3 regions of the Geomonas ferrireducens genome follow, and region 1 is predicted to be linked to each of the others. Evidence: riboswitches for the same ligand, from Rfam matches in the RefSeq annotation. Region 1 holds a riboswitch; each other region holds the start of a gene.
What was found. Region 1 has a riboswitch for molybdenum cofactor ahead of E8L22_RS17935 (aldehyde ferredoxin oxidoreductase family protein). Riboswitches for the same ligand answer to the same signal wherever they lie in the genome.

Region 1 (6,254 bases):
CTGACCGGCGAGCTGCGCCAGGATCTCCAGCTCCTCCTTCGAGTAGAAGATCTCCAGGGCCGAGCCCGGGCAGGCCTTCACGCACTTGAGGCAGCCGATGCACTTCGAGAGTTCGATTTGCGGTTCCCCCGCCTCGCTCATCTGGATGCCGTCCACCGGACAGCTGCTCTGGCAGCGCGCACCGCAGGCGATGCACTTCCCCTCTATGAGCCGAACCTTCCCCCGCGGCTTTTTCAGTTTTTTCACCTCGCTCATCAACCGTAGTCCTCTCGTTATTAAATTAAGGCTCAAGCAGTTCCATGCATCCCCTCCCCCGGAGGGGGAGGGTCAGGGAGGGGGCGCAGCGACTATCCTCGAACAGCTTCCCCCCTCCCGACCTCCCCCCTCCGGGGGGAGGAGCCGTGGTGACTATACAGCCAGCATGTCCCTGGCCACCAGCTTCTCCAAGAGGAGCTTTGCGGTCCCCGTGGGGTCGTTCAAACCGTCGCCGATCATCTCCCCCGCCGCACGCTGCGGCGAGAAGATCCTGCTCACCCAGGTAGGCGATCCCTTAAGGCCTATGCCATTGGGGTCGAGCTTCAGGTCGTTGTTGCTCCAGACCTTCACCTCGCTCCTGGCCGCCTTGAGCCGCATCGGGACTGTCGGGTAGCGCGGACGGTTCAGTTCGCGCACCACCGTGATCATGGCCGGCAGCTTCGCCTCAACGATCTCGTAGCGCCCCTCGAGTTTGCGGCGCACGCGGATTTTTCTGGAAAGGAAGTCCAGATGTTCGATGCGGTCCACGAGCGTGAGTTGCGAGAAGCCGAGCCGGATGGCGATGCCCGGGCCGACCTGGGCCGTATCGCCGTCGATGGTCTGCTTGCCGCAGAAGACCAGCCCCACCTCGTCATCCTGGGCCAGTTTCCTGATGGCCTCCGCCAGCACTTTGCTGGTGGAGAGCGTATCCGCGCCGCCGAAGGCGCGGTCCGAGCAGAGGATCGCTTCATCCACGCCGAGAGCCAACGCCTTTCTGAGTGTCGCCTCCGCGTTGGGCGGTCCCATCGAGAGGGCAGCCGCCTTGAACCCGTAGCGTGCCTTCATGCGGAGGCTTTCCTCCAGGGCGTGGGTATCGTAAGGATTTACGATGAAAGGGATACCATCGCGCACCAGCGTATTAGTAACCGGGTCGATCTGCACCTGAGTCGTATCCGGCACCTGTTTAATGCAAGCCACCACGTACATTGAAGATCCTTTCTTTTACCAACTCTGTTCAAACCCGTTGTCATAGGCCACAAGGTCCACAAGGTCCAGAGCGTCCACCGGGGCCATCAAGGTTTTAGTGCCACCGCCTAGTGGGTCGCCTCACCCCTCGAAATCTCCCACTGTTCCCTGAAAAGTGCGAACGCCTCGCGCATGATGAAGGAAGCCTTTTTCCCCCTTTTGTCCATGAGCCTCTGGATGGCGTCCCGCTCGTCGTCGCTCATGCGTATCGAGATGATGTTCACCTTCTTCTGACTTCTGTCCTTCATGACCTCTCCCCTTCTTTGCCTGCTGATTTGAATATGCCGCCTGTTACAGCAGCTCGATCTTGTCCTCGGGGCGCACTACGCCGCCGCTCACCACGGTGGCGAAGATCCCCTCCTTCGGCATGACGCAGTCACCCGCCTGGTAGTAGATGGCGCACCGGGTGTGGCAGACCTTTCCTATCTGGGAAACCTCCAGCACCACCGGCCCGATGCCGATCCGAGTCCCCACCGGCAGAGTCACCAGTTCGATGCCGCGCGTGGTGATGTTCTCCGCGAAGTCGCCCGGCCCGACGGCAAGCCCCAGCGCGATCATCTTGTCGATGCTCTCCTCGGCTAAAAGGCTCACCTGGCGGTGCCAGTCCCCCGCGTGCGCGTCGCCGATGATGCCGTAGTTTTCCCTCAGGTGCACAGCCGGCGCCGGCTTTTTCCTCTCGCCCTTATTCTCGCTTACGCTGACCGCCACTACAGACGCGCTCATAGTCTCCTCCGTTTATGCCAGTCCCGGTCCCACCTTACACGAGCCCCGGTCCCCGTCTTCTAACCGCCTATCCTCGACATGTTGACCACGGCCTGCTCGGCCCCTTCCTCGGCGATATGGTGCCGTCCCGGCTTCTGCGTCACGATGCGGCTAAGCGCCTCGTGCAGCGGGCCGGGATCGTCGGAAGCAAGAAGCGGCTTCAGGTCCATGCCCTGATCCGAGAAGAGGCAGCCGCGCACCCGGCCGGTCGCCGTGATCCTGATCCGGTTGCAGCTCTCGCAGAAGTGCCCCGACACCGGGGTGATGATCCCGATGGCGCCCGCGGCACCCTGTATCTTGTAGTTCCTGGCCGGCCCCGCCATCTCGGAGTTCACCAGCGGCAGCAACGGGTAGCGCTCGGCGATGCGCGCGAGGATCTCGCTTCCGGGCATGCTCTGGGCGCCCCACCCTTCGTCCTGCAGGGTCGGCATGTACTCTATGAAGCGCACCGTGAACGGATGGTCCAGGGTGAGGGCGGCGAAATCCAGGATCTCCTGGTCGTTCACCCCGCGCATCACCACCATATTGATCTTAAGCGGTCCGAAGCCCGCCTCCTGCGCCGCAGCAATCCCGGAGAGGACCCGGTACAGATCGGCACCCCGGGTGATCCTGGCGAAGGTATCCGCCCTCAACGAATCGAGGCTTATGTTTAGCCGAGCCACCCCGGCCTGCCTGAGCGGCTGGGCTAGCTCGTCGAGGAGGAGCCCGTTGGTGGTGAGCACCAGTTCCTTGAGTCCCGGGATCGCCGAGAGGCGACCGAGAAAATCAACGATGCCTCTTCTGACCAGCGGCTCCCCGCCGGTCACCCTTATCTTTTCTATCCCCTGCGCGACGCAGGCCGAGGCCGCCCGGTAAAGCTCCTCGTAGCTCAGCATCTCTTTATGCTCGAGCTTCGCCACCCCCTGCGCCGGCATGCAATAGCTGCAGCGCATGTTGCAGCGGTCGGTGACCGAGAGTCTCAAGTAGTTGATCCGCCTGCCGTAGGTATCGATCAGTGCCATGCCACATCCCCCCGTGAAACACGCCTCGCCGTATACAAGGCAATATCGGTACCAACTGTTCCACTTCGGCGCAAAAAGGCGCGTCTGGCACTAATGAGGCAGGAAGTAAGATGGTGAATACACAACAAACGAACCAATTTTTGGGATTTTGAATTCAACAGGCAGGCACTGCGGGGATCATCGGTTTACCGTCCAAAACGTCCGTTCCACAAAAGCACAAACGCTCCATAATGGAACGCCGCAACTGTTCGATTTCAGAACGCAACCTTTGGGCGTCGGGAGGTTAACGTAAACAAAGGATTCGTTAAGTATACGGTATCCTATGAAAATTGTTCGGGCTGGCAAAAAAATGCGTTTACGGTGAATTCTGGTACGCCCCTTGCGAAAGCGTAGAAAACCGTTTTAGGAAAGTGTATGCAGCACCGCACGAATCTTAAAATAATCAAACCCGGTGCAAATAGCCCGGAAAAACAACAGGGGGAAAGAAAAATGGCATTAGGAGAACAGACTTACGGCTTCTTCATTCCGACGGTTTCGCTGATGGGCATCGGTTCCGCTAAGGAAACCGGTGAGCAGGTGAAGGCACTGGGCGCATCCAAAGCTCTCATCGTAACCGACAAAGGTCTTTCGGCTATGGGCGTTGCCGACAAGATCAAGGAGCAGGTGGAAGCCACCGGCGTAAAGGCCATCATCTTCGACGGCGCCGAGCCGAATCCGACCGACATCAACGTTCACGACGGCGTGAAGGTGTACCAGGAAAACGGTTGCGACGCGATCATCTCCCTGGGCGGCGGCTCCTCCCATGACTGTGCCAAAGGCGTTGGCCTGGTCATCGGCAACGGCGGCAACATCCGCGACTTCGAAGGCATCAACAAGTCCACCAAACCGATGCCGGCATTCGTCGCCATCAACACCACCGCCGGCACCGCTTCCGAAATGACCCGTTTCTGCATCATCACCAACACCGACACCCACGTGAAGATGGCCATCGTCGACTGGCGCTGCACTCCGAACATCGCCATCAACGACCCGCTGCTCATGGTCGGCAAGCCGGCCGCTCTGACCGCGGCTACCGGTATGGACGCCCTCACCCACGCAGTTGAGGCATACGTCTCCACCATCGCTACCCCGATCACCGACGCATGCGCCATCAAGGCCATCGAACTGATCGCCAAGTACCTCTCCAAGGCTGTCGCCAACGGCGAAGACCTCGAGGCACGCGACAAGATGGCTTACGCCGAGTACCTGGCCGGCATGGCGTTCAACAACGCTTCGCTTGGCTACGTTCACTCCATGGCGCACCAGCTGGGCGGCTTCTACAACCTGCCGCACGGCGTCTGCAACGCCATCCTGCTGCCGGCCGTCAGCCAGTACAACCTGATCGCATGCCCCGAGCGTTTCGCCGACATCGCGAAAGCCCTCGGCGAGAACGTCGACGGCCTCTCCGTGACCGAAGCCGGCCAGAAGGCGATCGACAGGATCCGCAGCCTCTCCGCTTCCATCGGCATCCCGACCGGCCTCAAGGCCCTCAACGTGAAGGAAGAGGACCTCTCGATCATGGCGGAAAACGCAAAAAAGGACGCTTGCCAGTTCACCAACCCGCGCAAAGCGACCCTTGAGCAGGTCATCCAGATCTTCAAGGATGCGATGTAATAACGCTGCAGCATGATCCCCGCCCCCGGAGGGGGAGGGTTAGGGAGGGGGGAATTCCTGGCTCCCTCCCTCCCGACCTCCCCCCTCCGGGGGAAGGGGTGAAGAGTAGGGGCGAATGATTATTCGCCACCGCACCACCCAACAGATGCGTAAGCGGTGTCGGGTCAGTCTGGCATCAAAAATCTCCGAGCCGTGTCGAGCCTAAAAGGGACCTCCCCTCATGGCTCCAGGCCAACGGGTTGCCCTGGAAACGGTGCAGCCTCCCTCTTGGAAAGGAGTCCCGGCTGACGTCAAGCAGCCGGTAGAACAATTTAAATTAGGGAGCTTGAAAAGCATGGATAAGATTTTTCGCGTCAACATGACCGACCTCACCACCAAGATCGAAGAAGTTCCGGCAGCCTGGGCAGGCCTTGGCGGCCGCAGCCTCACCTCCACCATCGTTGCAGCCGAAGTACCGCCGACCTGCCACGCGCTTTCCGCCGAGAACAAGCTGGTGTTCGCACCCGGCCTTCTGACCGGCACCCCGGCAGCCAACTCCGGTCGCCTCTCCGCAGGCGCCAAGAGCCCGCTCACCGGCGGCATCAAGGAGTCCAACGCAGGCGGCACCGCGGCACAGATGCTGGCGAAACTCGGCATCAAGGCCCTCATCATCGAAGGCGCCCCCAAGGGTGACGCCTGGTACAACCTCGCCGTCGGCGTGAACGGCGTCACCATCAGCGAAGAGAAGGAACTGCTGGGCCTTGGTAACTTCGCCGTCATCGACGCGGTCGAGGCGCGCCTGGGCAAGAAAACCGGCGTCCTCACCATCGGCCCGGCCGGTGAGCTGAAGATGACCGCCGCCAACATCTCCGTCAAGGACCCGGACAGCAAGATCCGCAGCCACGGCCGTGGCGGCCTGGGCGCAGTCATGGGCTCCAAGCAGATCAAGTTCATCTCCATCGACGGCGAAGGCGCTCCGGGCGTGAAGATCGCCGATCCGGACAAATTCAAGACTGCCGCCAGGGCGTTCTCCAAGGCCATTCTCGAGCACCCGGTCTCCGGCGAGGGGCTGCCGACCTACGGCACCAACGTCCTCGTGAACATCCTGAACGAGGCCGGCGGTCTCCCGACGAGAAACTTCACCACCGGCCAGTTTGAAGCTCACGACAAGATCTCCGGTGAGACCATGTACGACACCATCGTAGCGCGCGGCGGCAAGCCCAAGCACGGCTGCCACGCCGGCTGCATCATCCAGTGCTCGCAGGTCTACCACGACAAGGACGGGAAGTACGTCACCTCCGGCTTCGAGTACGAGACCATCTGGGGCCTGGGTGCCGACTGCTGCATCGACAACCTGGACGACATCGCCCGCGCCGACAACCTGATGGACGACATCGGGATCGACTCCATCGAGACCGCCGTCATGTTCGGCGTCGCAATGGAAGCCGGCATCCTCAACTGGGGTGACTCCAAAGAGATGCTGCGTCTTTTGACCGACGAGATCGGCAAGGGGACCGCCCTTGGCCGCATCCTTGGCGGCGGCGCAGGCTCCGTGGGCCGCACTTACGGCGTGACCCGCGTACCGGTCGTCAAGAACCA
Region 2 (6,254 bases), on a different contig from region 1:
CCGAACTGGAGCGGGCGTCCCGGCAGGTCGGGCAGCTTCCGGTCATAGAACTCGACTTCCAGCGGCTCGACGGAGAAACCTTCTGCGGAGAGGCTACGGCGACCTCGATCATGCACCACGGCAAACCTGCGGTGCACTTCTTCGTGCGCGACATCACCAACCGGAAGAACCTGGAGGCGCAACTGCGCCACTCCCAGAAGCTCGAGGCCGTGGGGCACCTGGCCGGCGGCATTGCGCACGACTTCAACAACATCCTCACCGTGATCGGCGGGTATGGAGCGCTTCTGGAGATGCGGATGGTGGAGGGGGATCCGGGCCGGGAGATGCTCGACCAGGTCCTCGCCGCCTCCGACCGTGCCGCGAACCTCACCCGCAGCCTCCTTGCCTTCAGTCGAAAGCAGGACATGCACCCGGCGTACTGCGACTTGAACGAGATCGTCTTGAGCGTCTCCAAGTTCCTGAAAAGGATCATCGGCGAGGACATCGCTTTCGAGACCGACCTCGATGTTGGGCCGCTCGCCATCTACGCCGATTGCGGGCAGATCGAACAGGTGATCATCAACCTCGCCACCAACGCGCGCGACGCCATGAGGAAGGGGGGAACCCTGACCGTCGCCACCCGGAGCGTCGTCCTGAGCCAATCCTTCCAGGAGTCGCACGGCTTCGGCGCGCCGGGATACTACGCCCTCATCACGGTTGCCGATACCGGCTCGGGGATGGACGAAGCCACGAGGAGCAAGATCTTCGAGCCGTTCTTCACCACCAAGGACGTTGGGAAGGGGACGGGGCTCGGGCTCTCCATCGTCTACGGGATCGTGCAGCAGCATAAGGGGTTCATCGACGTGGAGAGCGAGGCTGGGGTGGGGACGACTTTCCACGTCTACCTGCCGGTATCACAGGAACAGGCCCCGGCTAAAGCGCACGGCACGGCGCGGGAAGAGCTCCCGTGCGGCTCCGAGACCATCCTCGTGGTGGAGGACGAGGAGCACGTGCGGGACCTGGTGAACGAAGCCCTGAAACAGTTCGGTTACCGCACCATCCTGGCCGTGGACGGGGCGGACGCACTGGAGAAGTACCGCGAGCACCGCGGCAGCATCGCGCTCGTCTTCACCGATCTCATCATGCCGAGGATGAGCGGACGGGAGCTGTACGACGAGCTGAAGCGCGAAGATCCCGCCGTCAGGATCCTCTTCACGAGCGGCTACACCGCGGACATGCTCACCGACCTTGAAACCGTGGTTCCCCACGTCGAAATCCTGATGAAGCCGATCTCCCCCCCGGAGCTCGCCAGAAAAGTGCGGGAGCTTCTCGACGCGTAGGTGCCGGGGAGGGTGAGGGGATGGGAGCAGGAATTCCGGCGGCACGTTCGTTGACTTGCCCATGCGCGATGGTACCTTTTCCCGGGTTAGCCCCCGCACGCCCAGGGGCGCCAACGGGAGGGGGGATGCCGGACTCCGATTCCGATCAGCAGATGGCCTCCGTGGTGCACCGCAACATCGAGTCCCTCCTTGAGAGGCGCCAGTCCGAGGAGCGGAACAAGGGGGTGCAGGAGCGGGTCGCCGACGCCATCACCGCCTTCACCGGTAGCATGACCTTCGTGTACATACACCTCGTCCTCTTCACCGGCTGGATCCTCGTCAACGTCGGCTGGCTTCCCGTCATGAAGCGGTTCGACCCCACCCTGGTGATCCTCGCCATGTTCGCCTCGGTCGAGGCAATCTTTCTTTCCACCTTCGTCCTCATCAGCCAAAACCGCATGCAGGCCTTCGCCGACCGGCGCGCCGAACTGAACCTGCACATCGATCTCCTCGCGGAGCACGAGGTGACCAGGATCATCGAGCTTTTGACCGCCATCGGCACCAAGTTGGGCGTCGCCGAGTCGATGAACCCGGAACTTGAGGAGCTGAGACAGGACGTCCGGCCGGAGAAGGTGCTTGAGACCATGGACCGGGCCGAGCAGGAGCTGAAAGAGGAATAACCTCCCGCACCTTTGTCCCTTCACATCATATTTCCCTAGCGTATACGTTTTACCTGTGTTAAAGACGTTGCCAAAATTCGTATATGCCTCTCCGAGCTTCGCCGCCTAAAAGGTCCTCCTCACGGCTGCGGGCCAACGGGTACTGCTGGAAACGGCGGTGCCTCCCTTTTGGAAAGGAGAGCCTTGTCTGCGGCCGGAGTGTATCCGACCGTACAGGGCCCCTTTCCATCCGGAACGGGGCTTTTTTGTGTCCACCGTTATGTAGCGTGTAATACAACGAAGGAGTTCAGGTCCATGCGCATCGTGATTTCCATCGACGACACCGACAACTTAGAGAGCCGGGGCACCGGCGAAATCGCCTCCCTGGTGGCAGACGAGCTGCAGCAGAAAGGGTGGGGGAGCTGCGGCTTCATCACCCGGCACCAGCTTTTCGTGCACCCGGACATCCCGTACACCTCCCACAACAGCGCCATGTGCTTCTACGCCGACATCGACGAGGTATGGCTCGAGCCGGTGATCGGGCACGTGGCCGAGTTCCTCGAGCGGGAGAGCGCTCCCGGTTCCGACCCCGGCCTCTGCGTGGCGGTCCCAGGTCGGATGACGGCGCGCAACGAGCTGATCGCCTTTGGGCGGCGCGCAAAGCGCGATGTGGTGCGCATGGACGAGGCGTACGAACTCGCCGGGAAGTTGGGGGTGCATCTCTCCCAGCACGGCGGCACAGGGCAGGGGGTGATCGGGGCCCTCGCCGGCGCCGGGCTAAGGATGTCCGGCAACGACGGGCGCCTCAAGGGGTTCCTGGACTTCGGCCAACCGTACCGGATGCTACGGGTGGACGAGCTCATGCAGCACCCGCTCGTCGACGTGGTGAGAAGCGTTACCGGCGAGGCGCTGCGCGACGACGACCTGGTGACCATCGGCGAGAAGCCGAAGACGGTGCTTTTGGAAGGTGAATCGGTGCTGCTCGTCGGGGCTCCGCAGACCGCGGGGACCGGGGCGCGCTGGCAGACCCTGCACCGCAAGCAGTTGAAGGCGTACTAGCATGTGGCGCGCAAACGAGAAAGGGGTCATGGAGTTCGCCCACGGCAAGGAGGCCTGGTCGCTGGCGGAGCAGGCGGCGCTTGCTTGCACCTGCTTCGTTCCTGATGTCGAGGAGGAGCAGTTGGCCGAGGAGGATCGCTCCTGCTACGACTGCCGTTACCGGCGCTGGAGCGTCGAGTCGTTCACCTGTCTGCGGGGGGCGGCGCGGCACGGCGAAACCGCCCTGATCGCGCATTGAACGATAGAGTCCTGGAAATAGAGCATTTCGGCTTCACCTACCACGGTGCGGCGGCTCCGGTGCTGGAGGGGGTCTCCTGCACCGTGCGGCGCGGCGAGTTCGTCTGCCTGACCGGCGATTCCGGCTGCGGCAAGAGCACGCTCCTTCTGGCGGTTATGGGGCTTCTGCGCGGCGGAAGGCGTCACGGGACCATCCGCGTGGCGCCGGCCGAGGATGAGGCGGCGCCGTCCGCGGGGATCCTCTTCCAGGTCCCGGAATCGCAGATCCTCTGCAGCACCGTGGCGGAGGAGGTGGCCTTCGGCCCCGAGAACCTCTGCGTGGCGCCGGACGAGATCGCCATCAGGGTGCGCGAGGGGCTGAGAGCAGTCGGGCTGGAGGGGGAGGAGACGCGCAGCGTCGAGCGTTTCTCGGCGGGGCAGAAGCAGCGCCTAGCCCTCGCCTCGGTCCTCTCCATGCGCCCCGGACTCATCCTGCTGGACGAGCCGACCTCGCAGCTCGACGCCGCGGGAAAGGACGAACTTGTCGCCATCTTCGCGCTTTTGAAGGAGCGCGGGCACACCATCGTCATGGCAGAGCACGACCCGCGCCCGTTCGTGGCGCTCATCGACCGGTACCTGAGGCTCGAGGGGGGGCACCTCGTCAGTGACGACGCGACGCCGCCGGACCCGGTGCGCTACCGTCCGAAGGCCTTCCTGCTCCCGTATTCGGCGACCCTCTACGGGACGAGGCCGGTACTCGACGTGCAGGGGCTGGACGTTGCCTACCCGGAGACGGGCCGGGTGCTGAAGCGGGCCACCCTGCGCGTGTGTCGCGGCGAGCGGGTCCATCTGTTCGGGCAAAACGGTGCGGGGAAGTCGAGCTTCCTGCGCTGCCTCGCCGGGCTTCTCCCCGCCGACTCGGGGCGGCTCTGGGTGGCGGGAACGGAGAAACCGGGGCCGGGTACGCTGCGCGGCAGGCTCGGTTTCCTGATGCAGAACCCGGCCCGCCAGCTCTTCGCCGAGACGGTCCGGGAGGAGGTCGCCTTCTCGCTGGAGCGCCTTTCCTACCCGGCGGAGGAGATCGACCGCATCGTGGACGAGACCCTCTCCTTTTGCGGCATCGCCCATCTCGCGGACCGTGCGCCGCTCACCATCTCTTTCGGGGAGCAGCACCGCGTGGCCCTTGCGACCGTGGTGGCGCCGCGTCCGGTGTTGCTGCTTCTGGACGAGCCTTTCGCCGGGCTCGATTTCCCGCAGCGCCTGAGCCTTTTGGCGATCCTCGGCAGGATGCCGATCCGCTACGGCACGACGGTGCTGATCGCCTCGCACGACGAACTGCCGGACCGGCGCTGGGCCGATCGCAGCCTCCATCTTCAGGAGGGCGGCATTGCAGAAAGGGCCTCCTAGATTCCGCACCTCGCTCAGAAGCCGCGGCTATCCCTGCCGGTTCGCCGAGCACGATTCGCCGGTGCACCGGATGGGGGCGGGATGGAAGCTTGTTTTCGGGGTGTTCCTGAGTGCACTGGCGGCGGGGGGGCGTACGCCGCTGATGCAGGCGATCTTGGTGCTGGTGACGCTCGCCTACTACCTGTCGGCGCGTCTCACCCTGCGGGACCTCTGGTGCGACGTGCGGCTCTTCGCCTTTCAGGCAGCCATGGTCATCCCCCTTTACTGCATGCTGGACGGTGTGGATAAGGGGCTCTGGCCCGGGGTTCGCATCTCGACGCAGATCGTGCTTTTCTACCTCCCGGGCGCCGTCTTCCTGCGCACCACGCGCACCAGCGAGGCGATGGCGGCGCTGCGCCGGGTCGTCCCGTACCGGCTCTCCTTCCTGGTGTTCGTGAGTGTTAGGTTCGTGCCGCTGTTTTTCCGGGAACTCGAGGAGATCGTGGCGCTGCAGCGCCTGAGGGGGGCGCGGCTTTCCCCGCGGGAGCAGATGAACCCGCGCAACTGGCCCGATCTCTTCAACTGCGTGGTGCTTCCGCTCATGGTCCGCGCCTTCAGGACCGCCGACGAGGTGTCCCGCTCCGCCGAGGCGCGCGCCTTCGGTCTGCACCGGGAGCGAACCTACCTCGATGTCGCCGCGATGGGAAGGGGGGCCGGGGAGGAGGCGGAGGATGAGGTTACGGGCGGGGATGGGGTGCCCCCGGCTAAAGCACTTCTTGATTAGTCACAGATCCGGTTGCTGCGGCTTTTTGTTGAGAGCGCCCCTCCCCCCGGAGGGGGGAGGCTGGGAGGGGGGAAGGGTGATCGAGTTGCCACGCTTCCCCCTCCCTAATCCTCCCCCTCCGGGGGCGGGGAAGGCACAGTCCCTCGCGTGAAAAGGTAAAAAGGGGACAGGCACCTGCGGAGCCGGTCTCCAAGGAGAAACGATGGAACAAACGGAAAGAATCTATATCTGGCGACGCTTTACCCTGCGGGAGGCGGTCCTGCTCTGCTTCTGCGCGACCCTGATCGTGCTCACCCGCGCCGGACTCAGGCTGCACCTGCACCTGCCGGGGCACGTCATGTTTTTCACCATGTTCTTCTTCCTCCTCGCCAGGGGATGCGTCCCGAAGGTCGGCGCGGCGACTCTCGTCGGGCTCATCACGAGCCTTGCCAGCGTCCTCCTCGGCATGGGGAGCGGCGGCGCCATGGTGCTGGTCAAGTTCCTGCTCCCGGCACTCGTGGTGGACCTGGCGGGCCTGATCGCCCCGGGCTTCGTCACGAGCCTCCTTGCCTGCGCCACGGTCGGGGTGCTTGCGTCGCTTTTACGCGCCGGCGCCAACACCGGCGTCGAGTGGCTTCTCGGCATGGACGAGGAGATCATGCTGCAAAAAACGGTGATCTCGGCGGGGATGAACGGGCTTTGGGGCGGACTGGGGGCGCTTGCCGTCCCGGCCATCATCCGCAGACTGCGCAAGAACGGCCTGATCGACCAGGGGGCGGCCGCGACGTGAGCCGGCTCCGCGCCGAGAACTTGCCGGTGACGCACCTGCTCCTGCTTTCCTTTTTGGCGCACCTTTTTCTGCTCTACGGCGCG
Region 3 (6,254 bases), on a different contig from region 1:
TAACCCCGAAGGAGCTCCCCATCTGGCGCAAGACCCCGCAAAAGGCGGAGGCGCAGGTGCAGCCGCAGCTCGTCTCCCTTGAGAACATGGAGAAGGCGCACATCGAGCGGACCCTGCTCGGCACCGGCTACCACAAGAGCAGATCGGCCGAGATCCTCGGCATTTCGAGAAAGACACTGGACCGCAAGATCGCGGAATACGGCATCGCCATCCCCTCATGAACCTCCCAAGGCTCCGCTTTCCCATCAAGACCAAGCTCACCGTCGCCACGCTGATCCCGCTGGCGATCGCCATCCTCATCTGCTGGATGGCAGGCGTCTTCATCCTGAGCGCCAAGGTGGCAGCCCAGGCGCAGGAGAAGGTCCGCTACGACCTCTCCGTCGCGCGCGAGGCGTACCTGAACGAGCTGACGCGCCTCTACGACGCGGTGAAGCTCTCCGCCTCCTTCGGCCGCACCGGTGAGACCATCGCCGCGGGAGACCTGCGCGCCCTCGAGGCGACCCTCGCACCGGTACGAAAAAGCGAGCACCTCGACATCCTCGCCGCGGTCGACGCCTCGGGCAAGGTGATCTTCCGCGCCAACAACACGCGCCAGTTCGGCGACGACAAGCTGCGCAACCAGTTCGTGGCGCGCGCCCTCAAGGGGGAGCTTGTAAGCGGCACCACCATCATCCCGACCTCCGAGCTCGCGCTAGAGGGGGAGGCGCTGGTGCGGCAGGCGCACGTCCAGGTGGCCGGGACCAGGGCGGACCCCTCCCCCCCGGCCCCCTTAAACGGCGCCATGTTCCTCTTCACCGCCGCCCCGGTGCGGGACCAGGCCGGCAATGTGCTCGGCGCCCTTTACGGCGGCGTGATGCTGAACAACAACCGAAAGCTCGTCGACAAGATCAAGGCGGTGGTCTACGAAGGGGCGAAATCAAAAGGCAGGGACGTGGGGAACGCGACCATCTTCCAGGGGGGGGTGAGGATCGCCACCAACGTCCCCAATTCGGACGGCCGCCGCGCCACCGGGACCAAGCTCTCCGCCCCGGTTTACGAGCGCGTCCTTTTGAAAGGGGCCAAGTGGGTGGGGAGGGCGTTCGTCGTCAACGACTGGTACCTGACCGCCTACGAACCGATTCTGTCGCTGCAGGGGGTCCCGATCGGCGCCCTCTACGTCGGGATGCTCGAGAGCCACTACTCGGCGGTGAAGACCGACATGGCGGTGCTCTTGAGCTTCGTCCTCCTGCTGAGCGGTCTGACCGGCGTTTCCATGTCGGCTTTTCTCGGCAAGAAGCTCGCCCATCCGATCAAGGAGCTCGAGCTGCTCACCCGGCGCGTGGCCGCCGGCGAGCGGGACGTTAAGAGCAGCATCGATTCCCGGGATGAGATCGGCGACCTGGCCGGGCGCTTCAACGACATGAGCCGCTCCCTTGGCGAGCGTGAAAACAGCATCATCGAGTTGAACCGCAACCTCGAGGAAAAGGTGCAGCAAAGAACCGCGGAGCTGGAAGAGAAGAACCGGTTACTGGTGCAGACGCGTGAGGAGCTTCTGCGCGTCGAGAAGCTGGCCGCGATCGGCGAGCTGGCCGCAGGGGTCGCCCACGAGATCAACAACCCGATGGCGATCATCCGCGGCAACACGGAACTTTTGCAGCTCACCATCGACGAGGGGGCCCCGAACCGCGAGGAGGTGGACACCATCTTCCAGCAGGTGAAGAGGGTCGAGCGGATCGTGTCGAACCTGTTGAAGTTCGCGAGACGCGAGCAGATGGAGCATGGCAGCGTGCGGTTGAACGAGCTCCTGCACGAGATCGTCGGGCAGATCGGGCACCAGGCTTCCCTGGAGAAGATAGAAGTGATCGAGCTTTACGCCGAGGATACCGCCGTCGTGGAAGGCGATGGCGACCAGTTGCGGCAGGTCTTCACCAACCTGATTTTGAACGCGGTCCAGGCGATGCCTCAGGGGGGAGTGCTCGGCATCAGGAGTGCGCCGGTGGGGAGTGGGGATCACTACGAGGTGAAGATATCCGACACCGGAGTCGGCATCGCACTGGAGAATCTGAGGCAGGTATTCAACCCCTTTTACACCACCAAGTCCAACGGAACCGGGCTGGGGCTGTCGGTGAGTTACGGCATCATCAGGGAGCATGGCGGCTGCATCGACGTGGAGAGCATCCCCGGCCAGGGGAGCAGTTTCACCGTGCTCCTCCCCCGCGAACGCTGACCCCGTCCCCGCACCTTAAAGCAAAGAAGGGCCGTCGGCGCAAAACGCACCGCGGCCCTTCTTTTTTTCAATCAGTAAGAGCGTCCACAAGGTCCATAAGGTCCACCGGGTCCATGTGGTCCACAAGAAGCAGGCACGCCGGTCCTCAGCAGCCGGCGCCTGGCAGCCGGTGCCTGGGCACCCCTGAACGCCGCTCCTTAGCTGCCGGTAGCTACCCGGTCCCCCGCTCGCACCACCCCGCCCTTCAGCACCCTGGCGAAGATCCCCTCCTTGGGCATGACGCAGTCCCCGGCCTGGTAGTAGATGGCGCAGCGGGTGTGACATTCCTTGCCGATCTGGGTCACCTCGAGGAGCGTCTCCCCGAGTTCGATCTTCGAACCGATCGGGAGGCTCACGAGGTCCACCCCTTCGGTGGTGATGTTCTCGGCGAAATCCCCCTCCTTCACGTCCAGCCCGAGCGCCTGCATCTTGGCGATGCTCTCCTGGGCCAGCAGGCTGATCTGGCGGTGCCAGTCGCCGGCGTGACCGTCCCCCACGATGCCGTGCTCCTCGCGCAGGGTTACCTCGGGTACCGGGGTCTTTCTCTCCCCTTTGTTGGTGCTGATGTTAACCGCGACAACCTTTCCGATCATGTTATCTCCTTGTGGCTAGCCCCCGACACGGGACATGGCAAATGGTTTCGTTTCGACACCCTCGTCGGTAACCTCGTGGCGCCCCGGCTTCGCCGCGACGATGCGCTGGATCTCCTGGCGCAAAAGCTCGGGATCACCCGTGGCAAGCACCGGCTTCAGATCCACGCCGGAGCCGGAGAAGAGGCATCCCTTGGCAACCCCGGCGGCGGTCACCCGCAGCCGGTTGCACCCCTCGCAGAAGTGCCCGGTCATTGCGGTGATGATCCCGAGGGAACCGGGCGCCCCCTTGATCCGGAAGTTCCTGGCGGGGCCGGAGCGTTCGGTGCTACCCCCCTCCTCGATGGTGTACCTCTGCGCGATCCTCTCCCGGATCTCGGCGCCGGGGACGGTAAGGTCGCGCCAATCGGCGTCGCCGCAGGTGGGCATGTACTCGATGAAACGGACCGCGTAGGGACGCTTCAGGGTCAGCTCGGCGAAGTCGAGGATCTCGTCGTCGTTCACCCCGCGCATCACCACCACGTTGATCTTGTGCGGCGGGAAGCCGACCCGCTCCGCCTCCTCGATGCCGTCCAGCACGCGCTGCAGGTCGCCGCCGCGGGTGATCGCCGCGAAGGTCTCGGGTTTTAGCGAGTCGAGGCTGATGTTCAGGCGCTGTACCCCGGCGTCCTTGAGCCCCTGTGCCATCTCCTTCAAAAGAAGCCCGTTCGTGGTGAGCACGAGTTCCTTGAGCCCTGGGAGGGCGGCTAAGCTCGCGAGGAAGTCGAGAATCCCCTTTCGTACCAGCGGTTCACCACCGGTCACCCGGATCTTCTCTATCCCGGCGGCGACCGCCTCGGCGGAAACCCGAAGCAGATCCTCGTAGGAGAGCACGTCGCAGTGGCCGAGCTTCTCCACCCCCTCTTCGGGCATGCAGTAGCTGCAGCGCAGGTTGCAGCGGTCCGTCACAGAAAGACGCAGGTAGTTGATACGCCTGCCGTAGGTATCGATGAGCGACATATTTTCCTTTGTGCTTTGGCTATTTGCACGGCACCCCGGGCACCTGCGGCGTCGGGGCCGCCCATGCAAATGTGGGACACGATCAAAACCATACTCTGTTTGTCGAATGGAAATCAACCCCCTTAATGAGGGAGAAGCCCCACACGGTGGCAGGCCTTGAAAAAGTATACGGCCATACCGACGCATTGAGTATCGTGCAGAAAATCATGCTATGATAGGCACTTACCGCCCTTCCCTGCGCAGTCGGCGACACCAGGGTGACGGACGCTTAAGGCAAAATAATTGTTTATTTTCTTGGGAATATGCTATGGAAACCAGAATAAGCAGATCTGTCTCCGAGCCACGGCCGTCTAAAGGGAGCTTCCCCACGGTGCCGCGGCCGATGGGTGCTGCCGGAAACGGCACCGCCTCCCTTTTGGAAAGGAGAAAGCCACCGCTTGCGCCAGGGGGCCCTTTCCTTTTCACGGAATCGGGCCTTTTTCTTTATCAAACAGCAATGACGAGGTAACGATGACAAACTACGAGCAGGCCAGACGGATGGTCGTCGATCATGTCGCCCCGGCCGGGGTGGAAAAGGTCCTTCTTCTCGAGGCGGCCGGACGCGTCCTCGCCGAGGATTACGTCACCCCGAAGGACATGCCGCGCTGGGACAATTCCGCCATGGACGGCTTCGCGGTACGCAGCGCTGACTGCGCGCCAGGCACCGTTCTCAAGGTGACCGACTACATCCCCGCAGGCGTAAGCTCCGACGAGGCGATTGCACCAGGCTGCGCCGCGAGGATCATGACCGGGGCCCCGATCCCCCCCGGCGCCGACGCCGTGGTGCCCATAGAGGAGACCGAGGCGACCGCCGAGACGGTCAAGCTGCTGCAACAGGTGAAAAGGCACGACCACATCCGTTTCAAGGGCGAGGATGTCGCAAGCGGCGACACCGTCATCACGAAAGGAACGCTGCTCGGACCGCCCCAGGTGAGCCTCCTCGCGTCGTTCTCCGCGGTGCTCGTCCCGGTGTACCGCAAGGTGCGTGTAGCGATCCTATCCACCGGCGACGAGCTCGTCGACGTCGGCACCGAGCCGACCGCGAGCCAGATCGTCAACAGCAACACCCTGGCGCTCGCCACTGCGATCAAGCTCTGCGGCGCCGAGCCCGTCATACTGGGAATCGCACGTGACGACCGGGAGAGCCATAGGGCGCTTCTTGCCGAGGGGCTGAAGGCGGACGTCCTGATCACCTCCGCCGGTGTCTCCGCAGGCGATCGGGATCTCGTGCGCGAGGTCTTGGCCGAGCTCGGCGTGGCGGAGAAGTTCTGGAAGCCTGGCATCAAGCCTGGCGGTCCGACCGCCTTCGGCATGAAAGGAAGCGTCCCGGTCTTTTCGCTTCCCGGCAACCCGGTCTCCACCATGATCACCTTCGAGGAGTTCGCCCGCCCCGCCCTTTTGCGGATGATGGGACACGAGAAGGTGTTCCGGCGCACCGTGCCCGGTGTGCTCAAGGAGGGTGCCCGCAAGAAGGCAGGGAAGCTTAACTTCCTGCGCGTGCACGTGACCCTGGAGAACGGCCGCTACGTCGCCAGCACCTCAGGGGACCAGAACACCGGCATATTGAAGACCATGCTGCGCTGCAACGCCCTCGCATTGCTTCCCGCCGACCGGACCGAATTTACCGCCGGCGAGGAAGTAGACCTGCATCTGCTCGACCCGACCCTGGAACTGGAGGTATAGATGTCATTCAACCATTTCGACGCCAGCGGCAACGCCATCATGGTGGACGTGAGCCAGAAGACCCCGACCATGCGCACCGCGGTAGCGGGCGCCGTATTGACCCTAAAGCCCGAGACTGTGCAGTCGATCGTCTCCGGCAGGATGGCCAAAGGTGACGTCTTGGGCGTCGCGCGGCTTTCCGGCATTGCCGGAGCCAAGAAGACCCCGGACCTCATCCCCCTTTCCCACCCGCTTGCCATCCACCACGTGGCCATAGAGTTCGAGGTGAACGAGACCGAAGGCACCATCGGCGTCATGGCAACCGTTCGCGCCTTCGAGCGGACCGGCGTAGAAATGGAAGCGATGACCGCGGCCACGATCGCCGCCCTCACCGTGTACGACATGTGCAAGGGGAGCGACAAGGGGATCGTCATCTCCGACGTCAAGCTGCATTACAAGGAAGGCGGCAAGAGCGGCGTCTACAAGCGCGAGGCGTAGCCGACCGGGCAAGAAAAAGGAGAATCAGCACCATGAAAGCAGCCATCCTCACCCTCAGCGATCGCTGTTCTACCGGGGAGCGCGCCGACGGCAGCGGCCCGGCACTGAAAAGCTGGCTCGAAGAGCGCGGCGTCAGCGTCACCTGCACCGAAGTGATCCCCGACGAGGCCCCCCTCATCTCGGAGAAGCTCGTTGAGTGGTCCGACAGCGGCGCTTACGAC

Region 2: another riboswitch for molybdenum cofactor. It lies ahead of E8L22_RS00915 (hypothetical protein); the one in region 1 lies ahead of E8L22_RS17935 (aldehyde ferredoxin oxidoreductase family protein).
Region 3: another riboswitch for molybdenum cofactor. It lies ahead of E8L22_RS13400 (molybdopterin molybdotransferase MoeA); the one in region 1 lies ahead of E8L22_RS17935 (aldehyde ferredoxin oxidoreductase family protein).

The regions. Positions count from the first base shown of each region.
Region 1 covers NZ_SSYA01000003.1:469,797-476,050, reverse strand. The annotation lists gene E8L22_RS17965 (FAD-binding protein) at 1-255, opposite strand, end outside; gene E8L22_RS17960 (electron transfer flavoprotein subunit beta/FixA family protein) at 409-1,221, opposite strand; gene E8L22_RS17955 (hypothetical protein) at 1,329-1,508, opposite strand; gene E8L22_RS17950 (MOSC domain-containing protein) at 1,552-1,983, opposite strand; gene moaA (GTP 3',8-cyclase MoaA) at 2,043-3,023, opposite strand; gene E8L22_RS17940 (iron-containing alcohol dehydrogenase) at 3,513-4,676, shown strand; molybdenum cofactor riboswitch at 4,848-4,969, shown strand; gene E8L22_RS17935 (aldehyde ferredoxin oxidoreductase family protein) at 5,011-6,254, shown strand, end outside.
Region 2 covers NZ_SSYA01000001.1:197,452-203,705, reverse strand. The annotation lists gene E8L22_RS00925 (PAS domain S-box protein) at 1-1,319, shown strand, start outside; gene E8L22_RS00920 (DUF1003 domain-containing protein) at 1,445-1,978, shown strand; molybdenum cofactor riboswitch at 2,056-2,173, shown strand; gene E8L22_RS00915 (hypothetical protein) at 2,273-3,016, shown strand; gene E8L22_RS00910 (hypothetical protein) at 3,018-3,254, shown strand; gene E8L22_RS00905 (ABC transporter ATP-binding protein) at 3,251-4,639, shown strand; gene E8L22_RS00900 (energy-coupling factor transporter transmembrane component T family protein) at 4,620-5,402, shown strand; gene E8L22_RS00895 (hypothetical protein) at 5,605-6,171, shown strand; gene E8L22_RS00890 (energy transducer TonB) at 6,168-6,254, shown strand, end outside.
Region 3 covers NZ_SSYA01000002.1:1,051,055-1,057,308, forward strand. The annotation lists gene E8L22_RS13380 (sigma-54-dependent transcriptional regulator) at 1-221, shown strand, start outside; gene E8L22_RS13385 (cache domain-containing protein) at 218-2,206, shown strand; gene E8L22_RS13390 (MOSC domain-containing protein) at 2,404-2,838, opposite strand; gene moaA (GTP 3',8-cyclase MoaA) at 2,854-3,834, opposite strand; molybdenum cofactor riboswitch at 4,156-4,277, shown strand; gene E8L22_RS13400 (molybdopterin molybdotransferase MoeA) at 4,345-5,556, shown strand; gene moaC (cyclic pyranopterin monophosphate synthase MoaC) at 5,557-6,033, shown strand; gene mog (molybdopterin adenylyltransferase) at 6,066-6,254, shown strand, end outside.